DNA from 3 places in the Vibrio sp. HB236076 genome. Region 1 is predicted to be linked to each of the others. Evidence: predicted binding sites of a transcription regulator. Region 1 holds the regulator's gene; each other region holds the start of a gene.
The links. The regulator MetJ, encoded in region 1, represses methionine synthesis genes. The targets are predictions, from matches to a motif close to TTAGACNTNTANANGTCTAA.

Region 1 (3,206 bases):
ACTTCGCCAAAGCCTTGAGCATGGGCCTTTTGCGCCGCACTCAGCGGGGCTTGATAACGCTCTAACACCTCAAGGTCTTGATACAACAGCGCCAATAATGTTTGCGCCACATCGCCGCTCAGCAGGTGTTCGATCAACTCGGTATGCCATTGGCGTATCGCTAATAACGCTTCGTGCGCTAACCGGCCGTCGCTTTCTAGGCCTTGTAAAAAGCCAATTAAGTGGTTGGTGGTTTTCCCCGCGGCGGAGACCACGATCAGATCCCCGGCTTGTGAATAGTCCGCCAACAGTTTAACCACGCGTTGAAAACACTCCGGGTCGGCTAAACTGCTGCCGCCAAATTTGTGTAATTGACGCGCCGGGATCATGCTTGTCCTTCCTGGGCTTGGCCAAAGGCTTGCTCGAGATCGTCAATCAGATCTTGTGGGTCTTCCAACCCGACAGAAAGGCGTAACAACATTTGTGATACCCCGGCTTGTGCTAAAGCTTCTTCGCCCATGGCGCGGTGCGTCATCGAGGCAGGGTGGCAGATCAAGCTCTCGACCCCGCCGAGCGATTCCGCCAAGGAAAATAGCTTGAGTGAGGTGACAAAGCGCTTGAGCTGTTCAAATTCGCCGTTGAATTCAAAGCTCAACATACAGCCAAAGCCGCTCTGTTGCGCTTTGGCAATCTCGTGGCCTGGGTGCTCTGGCAAACTGGGGTGATACACGACTTTGACCAAGTCCTGGCGCTGTAAATAAGCGAGAATTTGCTGCGCGCCACTTTCGTGCGCTTTCATTCTCACGCCCAGAGTTCGCAGGCCTCGCAGGGTTAAATAGCTGTCAAATGGCGTTCCGGTCGCCCCGATGCAATTGCCCCACCACGCCAGTTGTTCAGCGTGCTCTTGCTGCGCTGAAATCACCACGCCGCCGATCACATCGGAGTGGCCGTTTAAATACTTGGTGGTGGAGTGAATGACAAAATCCGCCCCTAAGGTCAATGGCTTTTGAAAGACGGGGCTCAAGAAGGTGTTATCCACCGCCACTAAAGCGCCAACCGCTTTGGCTTGTTGACAAATCGCGGCGATGTCAACCACGCGCACTAAGGGGTTAGACGGGGTTTCGAGCAAAATGAGTTTCGGTTTTTTGGCCAAGGCTTGTGCCATCGCTTGTTGATCGGTTTGATCGACAAACTCGACGTTAAAATCGCCTTTTTGCGCACGGGTGTTGAACAAACGATACGTCCCACCATAGCAATCGTGAGGGGCAATAATGGTATCTTCAGGACCGATAAACGCCGATACCCACAAGTTGAGTGCCGATGTGCCGCAGTTGGTCACCACCGCCCCCGCCCCTTCTTCTAGCTCGTATAAGGTTTGCTCTAACAGGCCTCGGTTCGGGTTGCCAGAGCGGGTATAGTCGTATTTAGGCACTTCCCCAAACGCGGGAAAACCATAGTTGGTCGACAAGTAAATCGGTGGTACAACGGCGTGATATTGGCTATCGGACTCGATGCCGGTACGTACAGCAATCGTGGTGGGTTTGCGCTGGCTCATCTGTGTATTCCTTAACATTCTGCTCGCGATGAATGAATTCTACGCTATCTCAAAGGTAGGCACTTCATCAAGCGTTCAATGGTGATTGAGCTCACTTTACTGACTGAAACACGGGACGTCAACACTTCTAGACGTCTATATGTCTTTGCTTATGGCAGTAAATCCCGCTAAAATCACCAAAACCGTACCTTTTGGTTATCGTCGCGGGGGTCAGCTTGGCCAGCCTTTGTGCCATAACCACAAAAAGGTAAATTAAATCAAAATTTTATAAAAAAGGTAAAGGTGTGCAATGGCAAAGTGGAATGGCGATTACTTAAGCCCTTATGCAGAGCATGGCAAAAAAAATGAGCAAGTGAAAAAAATTACAGTATCCATTCCTCTTAAGGTACTTAAGATTTTGACCGATGAAAGAACGCGTCGCCAAATTAATAATTTGCGCCACGCCACCAACAGTGAATTGCTGTGTGAAGCCTTTTTGCACGCCTATACCGGCCAACCTTTGCCCACCGATGAAGATTTGCGCAAGGACAAACCCGACGACATCCCCGCAGAAGCCAAGGCATTAATGACGGCGATGGGGATTGAATTTGAAAGTTTTGACGATCAATCAGACTAACGGTCACCGCTGACTAAGCCGTTTGAAAAAAATGTAAATTAACGTAAAAAATTGACTCAAGCTTAGCGTTTTCGGCTATTTTATTGACGACCTTAATAACTAGGCAAGCTCGCCCCTTGAGATTTTTTGCCTGGCAGACAATGTCGCCATACCCTGCGATCCCCCATTGTCTGTATAAGAGAGCAGAGCCTTGTGGCTCTGCTTTTTTTTTCGCGTAATACGGCTTTTTTCACTGACTGGGTGGCAAAGCCACGCCACGTGTTCACCTTGAGCCCATGGACACGTCTTTGCCGTCATCTCTTTCTTTTCCCTCGGCCTTGCCCGCCACGCCAGAATCAATGGCGGCCTGAGCCACGGCGTTTGCCACCCGCGCCAATAAGCGCTGGTCAAAGGGCTTGGGCAAAATATAGTCTGGGCCAAACTCCAGCGAGGTGACCCCTGCTGCTTGGCACACCTTGTCTGGCACCGTCTCTTTGGCCAATTGCCGAATGGCGTCGACGGCGGCCAATTTCATCGCTTTGTTGATCACCCGAGCGCGCACCTGTAAAGCGCCGCGAAAAATGAATGGAAAGCACAACACATTGTTCACTTGGTTGGGGTAATCACTGCGCCCGGTGCCGACAATGGCATCGGGCCTGGTATCTCTGACCGCTTCTGGGGTAATTTCTGGGTCGGGGTTGGAACAAGCAAATACCAATGGGCGCGGGGCCATGGTCGCCAGTTGCTCACAGGACAACACGTTGGGCCCCGATAGCCCGACAAAAACATCGGCGCCGGCGATAGCGTCAGTCAGGGTGCGCCGCTTTGTCTCGCGGGCAAACGCTTGTTTGTAGACCGTGAGATCGTCGCGCTGGCGATGGATCACGCCTTGTCGGTCGAGCATGAGCAGGTTATCGGCTTTGGCCCCGCAATCGATCAGCAAATTCATACACGCCATGGCCGCCGCGCCTGCGCCAACGCACACAATCGAGCAATCGCCTATCGCTTTACCTTGCAGTTCTAAGCCATTGAGGATCCCCGCGGCAGTCACGATCGCGGTGCCGTGTTGATCATCGT
Region 2 (3,206 bases), 120 kb from region 1:
GCGCTTGAAGCCGATATAGGGCAATGCGACGCTTAAGTAGCGAGATAACAGGACAGCCGGTACGGCAAAAATCATCAAAATCCAGTCTTCGATGTGAAATTGGAACAACAGCATGGTTAGGCCAATCAACAAAAATAAGACACCATTTAAAAACTCATCGACTAATTCCCAGAAGTGGTCGAGGTGATCTTCACTTTCTTTAGAAAAACCGATGTAGCGTGTCCAGTTGCCAATCATAATTCCCGAGACCACCATGGCAAGCGGGCCGGAAACGTCGAGGATTTCTGCGAAGGCATAACCAGCCGTAGGGACGCCAATGGTGAGTAACAGTTCCATCGAGTGGTCGTTGGTGGCACTGATCAAATAGTGAAAGAGTAAGCCAAGAGCTAAGCCATAAAGGATTCCACCAAGGGCCTCTTGGATAAATAGCATCGACACACTGCTTATCGTTGGCGTTTCCGTGCCGAAGGCGATGGTAAATAGAGTGACGAAAATGACTAAGCCGAAGCCATCGTTAAAGAGGGATTCGCCTTCAATTTGTGTCGAAATTCGCTTTGGTGCATTGAGCTTTTTGACAATAGCCAGCACGGCAATAGGGTCGGTAGGGGAGATCAAAGCGCCAAACAATAAGCAGTAAACTAGGTCGAGTTCGATATTGATGAGGTGACAAAATCCGTATAAGACGAAGCCAATAAAAAAGGTAGAGAAGAGAGTGGCTCCGAGGGCAAGTGTGGCGATTTCCCATTTTTGATCTCGAAGGTTCGGGAGTTTGATCCCCAGACCACCGGCAAAGAGAAGGAAGCCTAAAATGCCTTTTAGCAAGAAATCTTCAAAGTTGATACTAGAGACGGTTTCTGTCGCAATTTGAGTTAAATGAAACCAATGGTTTTGACCTGCAATTAAGATCAAAAGCGATAGCATCATTGCGCCAGCGGTAATGGCAATGGTGGTTTGCATTTTACCAATTTTGCTATTGATAAACGCTATCATCATGGCCGCCGCGGAGAGAAAACAAAGGGTAGTGTATACCGACATGGGCTGCTCTTTATTTGTAAAAAAATGTGTCGTGAATTTTCAACGCTTACTGAACAAATAGCAAACACTTTTTTGCACTTTGATGCACAAGGAAAATTGGGTATAAGATAGTTCACAAAAACATTTTAGCCATCTAGAGTTCCAAAATTAATGTGCTAATATAGCCAAAGTTAACGTCATTGAAGAGGCACTTCGCGTGGTAAAGGACAGACAAGTAAAGATTGAAACTGAGCTCAATAAGCGCATTTTGCTGATCGATGGTGGCATGGGAACCATGATCCAAGGGGTTCGCTTAGAAGAAGCGGATTATCGCGGGCAACGTTTTGCCGATTGGCATTGTGATCTTAAGGGTAACAACGATTTGTTGGTGTTATCGCAACCTGAGATCATCGTCGATATTCACCGTCAGTATTTAGCCGCGGGTGCCGACATTCTCGAAACCAATACCTTTAATGCCACGACCATTGCGATGGCCGATTATGATATGCAGGCGTTGAGTGCTGAAATTAATCTAGAGGCGGCGAAGCTTGCCCGTCTGGCGGCTGACGAGTGGAGTGAAAAGACCCCTGAAAAACCGCGTTTTGTCGCTGGTGTGTTAGGCCCAACCAACCGCACGTGCTCGATTTCGCCTGACGTCAATGACCCAGGTTTTCGCAATGTCTCTTTTGATGATTTGGTGGTCGCATATTCTGAGTCTACCCGTGCGTTGATCGCTGGTGGTGTCGATCTCATTATGATCGAAACCATTTTTGATACCTTGAACGCCAAAGCGTGTGCCTTCGCTGTTGAGTCGGTATTTGATGAAGTGGGTCATCGATTGCCAGTGATGATCTCAGGGACTATCACTGATGCTTCCGGCCGAACGTTATCGGGACAGACCACAGAAGCCTTTTATCATTCTCTTCGTCATGTTGAGCCGCTTTCCTTTGGCCTTAACTGTGCCCTTGGTCCTGATGAACTTCGTCAGTACGTGGCGGAAATGTCCCGCATTTCTGAAACTTATGTGTCTGCTCACCCCAACGCGGGTTTGCCTAATGCCTTTGGCGAATATGACTTGTCTCCTCGCGACATGGCCGAGCATATTGGTGAATGGGCCCGCGCAGGATTTTTGAACCTCGTTGGTGGTTGTTGTGGTACGACCCCTGAGCATATCCGAGCGATGGCCAAAGCGGTGGAAGGGGTTGCGCCGCGCTCATTGCCCACGCACTCAGTATCGTGTCGGTTGTCGGGGCTTGAGTCGCTGATCATTAATAAGGACAGTCTGTTTATCAATGTTGGTGAACGGACCAATGTCACCGGGTCGGCTCGATTTAAGCGTCTCATAAAAGAAGAAAATTACGATGAAGCGTTAGACGTTGCTCGCCAGCAGGTCGAAAATGGCGCACAAATCATCGACATCAATATGGATGAAGGCATGCTTGATGCCGAAGCGTGCATGGTGCGCTTTTTGAACTTGTGTGCGTCTGAGCCCGAAATATCGAAAGTGCCGATCATGGTCGACTCGTCGAAATGGGAGGTGATCGAAGCCGGTCTAAAATGCATTCAAGGCAAGGGGATTGTTAACTCTATCTCACTGAAAGAAGGCAAGGAAAAGTTCATTCATCACGCTAAGTTGATCCGTCGCTACGGCGCCGCTGTCGTCGTGATGGCATTCGATGAAGAAGGACAGGCCGATACTCGTGAGCGAAAAATTGAAATCTGTACTCAGGCTTATCGGATTTTGGTGGATGAAGTGGGCTTCCCGCCTGAAGACATTATTTTTGACCCTAACATTTTTGCCGTGGCGACGGGGATTGATGAGCACAACAACTATGCGGTTGATTTTATTGGTGCGGTGGCCGATATCAAACGCGACTTACCCCATGCCATGGTGTCTGGCGGGGTGTCGAATGTGTCTTTCTCATTTCGCGGTAACAATTATGTGCGCGAAGCTATTCATGCCGTCTTTTTGTACCACTGTTTTAAACACGGCATGGACATGGGGATCGTCAACGCTGGTCAATTGGAGATTTACGACAATGTGCCAGAAAGTTTGCGCGATGCCGTGGAAGACGTGGTACTTAACCGTCGTGATGATGCGACAGAGCGTTTGCTGGATATCGCCGAAGAATATCGAGCTAATGCGGTAGGCAAAGTCGATGATGCGAGTGCGTTAGAATGGCGTACTTGGC
Region 3 (3,206 bases), 1.1 Mb from region 1:
TCCTGCCATGGCAGAATAACTAACCAGAGTCACTAAGGTGATGGTCACGGTGTTGATAATGGTAGGAAGCGCTTCTGGTAATAACACCTTATTAATAATCTGCATCGGAGTTGCTCCCATCGACTGGGCGGCTTCCACCAAACCATTGGGGACTTCCATCAAGGCGCTTTCTACTAAGCGGGCGACAAAAGGAATCGCTCCAATCGTCAAGGGGACAATGGCGGCGGTTGTGCCGATAAAGCTGCCGACGATCATTTTGGTAAAAGGAATAATGGCCACCATCAACACTAAAAAAGGCACAGAGCGACCGATGTTGACAATGGCACCCAATACGCGATTGAGTTTCGGGTTTTGGTGTAAACCACCTGCTTTGGTGGTATGTAGGATCACGCCAAGTGGAATACCAACAGCAAAACCAATCAAGCCAGCGACGAGCACCATGTAGATGGTTTCCCAAGTGGCACCGAGTAGCAGCGAGGCGTTGTCGCTCAGCCATTGAATCATTGCATTAAAGGACATAGCCCAATACCTCTACTTTCACATTGTTGTCTTTAAGAAACGCTAACGATTGCTCAATATCCTTCGCTTCACCAATCAGCTCTGTCACCATCATGCCGAACTTTACACCACCGGCGTAGTCAAGATCGGAGGTTAGGATATTAGCATCGGTATGATACAGCTTGGCAATTTGCGACATTAAAGGCGCATCAACCGTTGCCCCAGTAAACTCAAGTCTCACGAGAGGGTGGGCATTTTCGACGGGATCGGCGTGCAAGCGGTTAAGGTAATCTTCAGGAATCGACAGATCCAAGGTAGAGCGGATAAAGTTGTGCGCAAGCTCAGTTTTCGGGTGGGCAAAAATCTCACCAACCGTGCCTTTTTCAACCAACTCCCCACCGCCGATAATAGCCACTTGGTGACAAATGCTCTTAACCACATCCATTTCGTGTGTGATTAATAACATTGTGATATTTAACTCGCGATTGATTTTTTTGAGCAAGGTTAAAATCGATTGTGTTGTGGCCGGATCCAACGCACTGGTCGCCTCATCACAGAGCAATACTTTGGGTTCTGAGGCCAACGCACGGGCAATGGCTACGCGCTGTTTTTGCCCGCCACTGAGGTTTGCTGGGTAATGGAGGTGCTTATCACTTAAGCCAACTAATTCTAATAAGTCGGTGACGCGCTGCTTGATTTTATCACTGCTTTGGCCTGCAAGCTCCAAAGGCAGAGCGACGTTGTCAAATACAGTGCGAGAAGACAGCAGATTAAAGTGCTGAAAAATCATCCCAATATTGCGACGAGCACGGCTAAGTTCACTCGCGCTAAGCTCGGTCAAATCAACACCGTCCACTTTGATTGAGCCTGAGCTTGGTGCTTCAAGCATATTGACACAGCGTATTAAGGTGCTTTTCCCTGCACCAGATGAACCGATTACCCCAAAAATAGTACCTTGAGGAATTTGCAAATTGATGTTTTTAAGTGCGTGAATATCTTTATTACCTAAAGAGAACACCTTATTCACATGATTAATTTCTATCATTTATTGACCTTGCACGGAATCAATCCAAAGCGAAAATGTTGATAAATCGGGTTGCGACTTATCCAGGGTACAGGGAATACGGCCTGTGAGATGCTGATGCTAGGGATTCTACTGAAAGAAGTCAATAGCTATTTTTACGTCTAGACGTCTAAATTCAATTTGCTAGTGATGGTGAGTCTAAAGCGTGCGATAATACAGCCTGGTATCGAAAGCAAGAGAGACATGTTTTGGCTAAACCCGCTATATTCCTAGACCGAGATGGGGTGATTAATCGCGATCACGGTTACGTACACGACGAACACGATTTTGAGTTTATTGACGGTGTTTTTGAGGCGACGAAAGCGTTAAAGCAGCAAGGCTATTTATTGGTGTTAGTGACCAATCAATCCGGTATTGCGCGTCACTTATTCTCAGAAGAGCGCTTTTTAGATTTAACTCAGTGGATGGATTGGAACTTTGTTGATCACGGCGTGGAGTTTGATGGCTTTTATTATTGCCCTCATCATCCAGAGCATGGTATCGGCGAGTATAAACAAGATTGTGATTGTCGTAAGCCAAAACCCGGTATGTTTCTTTCTGCACGCGATTTCTTGAAAATTGATATGGCGCGTTCCGTCATGGTTGGCGATAAAGCACAAGACTTGCAAGCGGCTCTGGCGGCTGGGGTCGGAACAAAAGTCTTAGTGCGCTCTGGCAAAGCTGTGACAGAAGAGGGGATGGCATTAGCCGATCACGTCGTAGACTCTATTGCAGATGTTCCTAGTTTGCTAGCCTAGTGACGTCAGTCATCAGAGGGAACAAGCCCCTCAATGAACGGTTTTGCGTCGACCTAGCGCCAAGCCATGTCGAACGACAGTAGCAATACATCTAGCACTTCAGCCATGGCCTTTTACGCAGAGCAGTAAAAGGCCATGTTGTTTTGAGGGTGAAATGTTGTTTTGAGAATGAATCGTTGGCCACGGGGTGCCGTTATAAAGTCAAACCCATCGCGATGCGGGTTAACTGTAGTTGACTGTATAGCGCTTGGGCTTGTGATTCATAGCGAGAACGGCATTGAGGATCACCACGCCAAACACTGACATGGCTAATTGCATTGGCGCGATAAAAAATCCCGAAGCAATCAAAATGCCGGCATCGATGATGACTTGTGATTTTCCCACTGACAAACCAAAGCGATCTTGAATCATAAGGCACAAAACATTAAACCCCCCCAGACTGGCACGGTGGCGAAATAAGATAAGCATACCAATCCCCATCAGCAGACCACCGGCCAAGGCGCAATACCCTTGATGAAGCTGATCTAAGTGCAACCACGTCGGGATCCACTCACTCATCAGAGACACCAAAGCGCCACACAATAGACTGTTAAAAGCAAATCGACGCCCAAAGCGCTGCCACGCCATCCAGTAAAAAGGCAAGTTGACCAAAAAGTATACGGTGCCGAATGACACGGGCAACACATGAGTCATCAGTAGGGCTAAACCTGCGGTGCCGCCAGTCAGTAAGTTGGCTGACTGTAAAAAGAACAAACCTTGTGTGACCAAAAGACAGCCAGTCAACATGGCGATATAGTCTTCATTTCGGGTGTGTTTTTCCATCTTTTCATATTGAGGTTGAAAAATTTGAGCTCATATTATTAAAAAGACGTAGATAGAGGTAGCCG

Region 2: a site for MetJ is predicted at 1,161-1,180, ahead of metH (methionine synthase). Genes of this name have one in related genera too.
Region 3: a site for MetJ is predicted at 1,676-1,695, ahead of metN (methionine ABC transporter ATP-binding protein MetN). Genes of this name have one in related genera too.

The regions. Positions count from the first base shown of each region.
Region 1 is NZ_CP162601.1:434,223-437,428, reverse strand. It holds gene AB0763_RS02115 (bifunctional aspartate kinase/homoserine dehydrogenase II) at 1-368, opposite strand, end outside; gene AB0763_RS02110 (O-succinylhomoserine (thiol)-lyase) at 365-1,534, opposite strand; gene metJ (met regulon transcriptional regulator MetJ) at 1,824-2,150, shown strand; gene AB0763_RS02100 (malic enzyme-like NAD(P)-binding protein) at 2,413-3,206, opposite strand, start outside.
Region 2 is NZ_CP162601.1:558,637-561,842, forward strand. It holds gene AB0763_RS02555 (sodium:proton antiporter) at 1-1,035, opposite strand, end outside; gene metH (methionine synthase) at 1,232-3,206, shown strand, end outside.
Region 3 is NZ_CP162601.1:2,299,064-2,302,269, reverse strand. It holds gene AB0763_RS10080 (methionine ABC transporter permease) at 1-519, opposite strand, end outside; gene metN (methionine ABC transporter ATP-binding protein MetN) at 509-1,543, opposite strand; gene gmhB (D-glycero-beta-D-manno-heptose 1,7-bisphosphate 7-phosphatase) at 1,771-2,319, shown strand; gene AB0763_RS10065 (YitT family protein) at 2,542-3,141, opposite strand.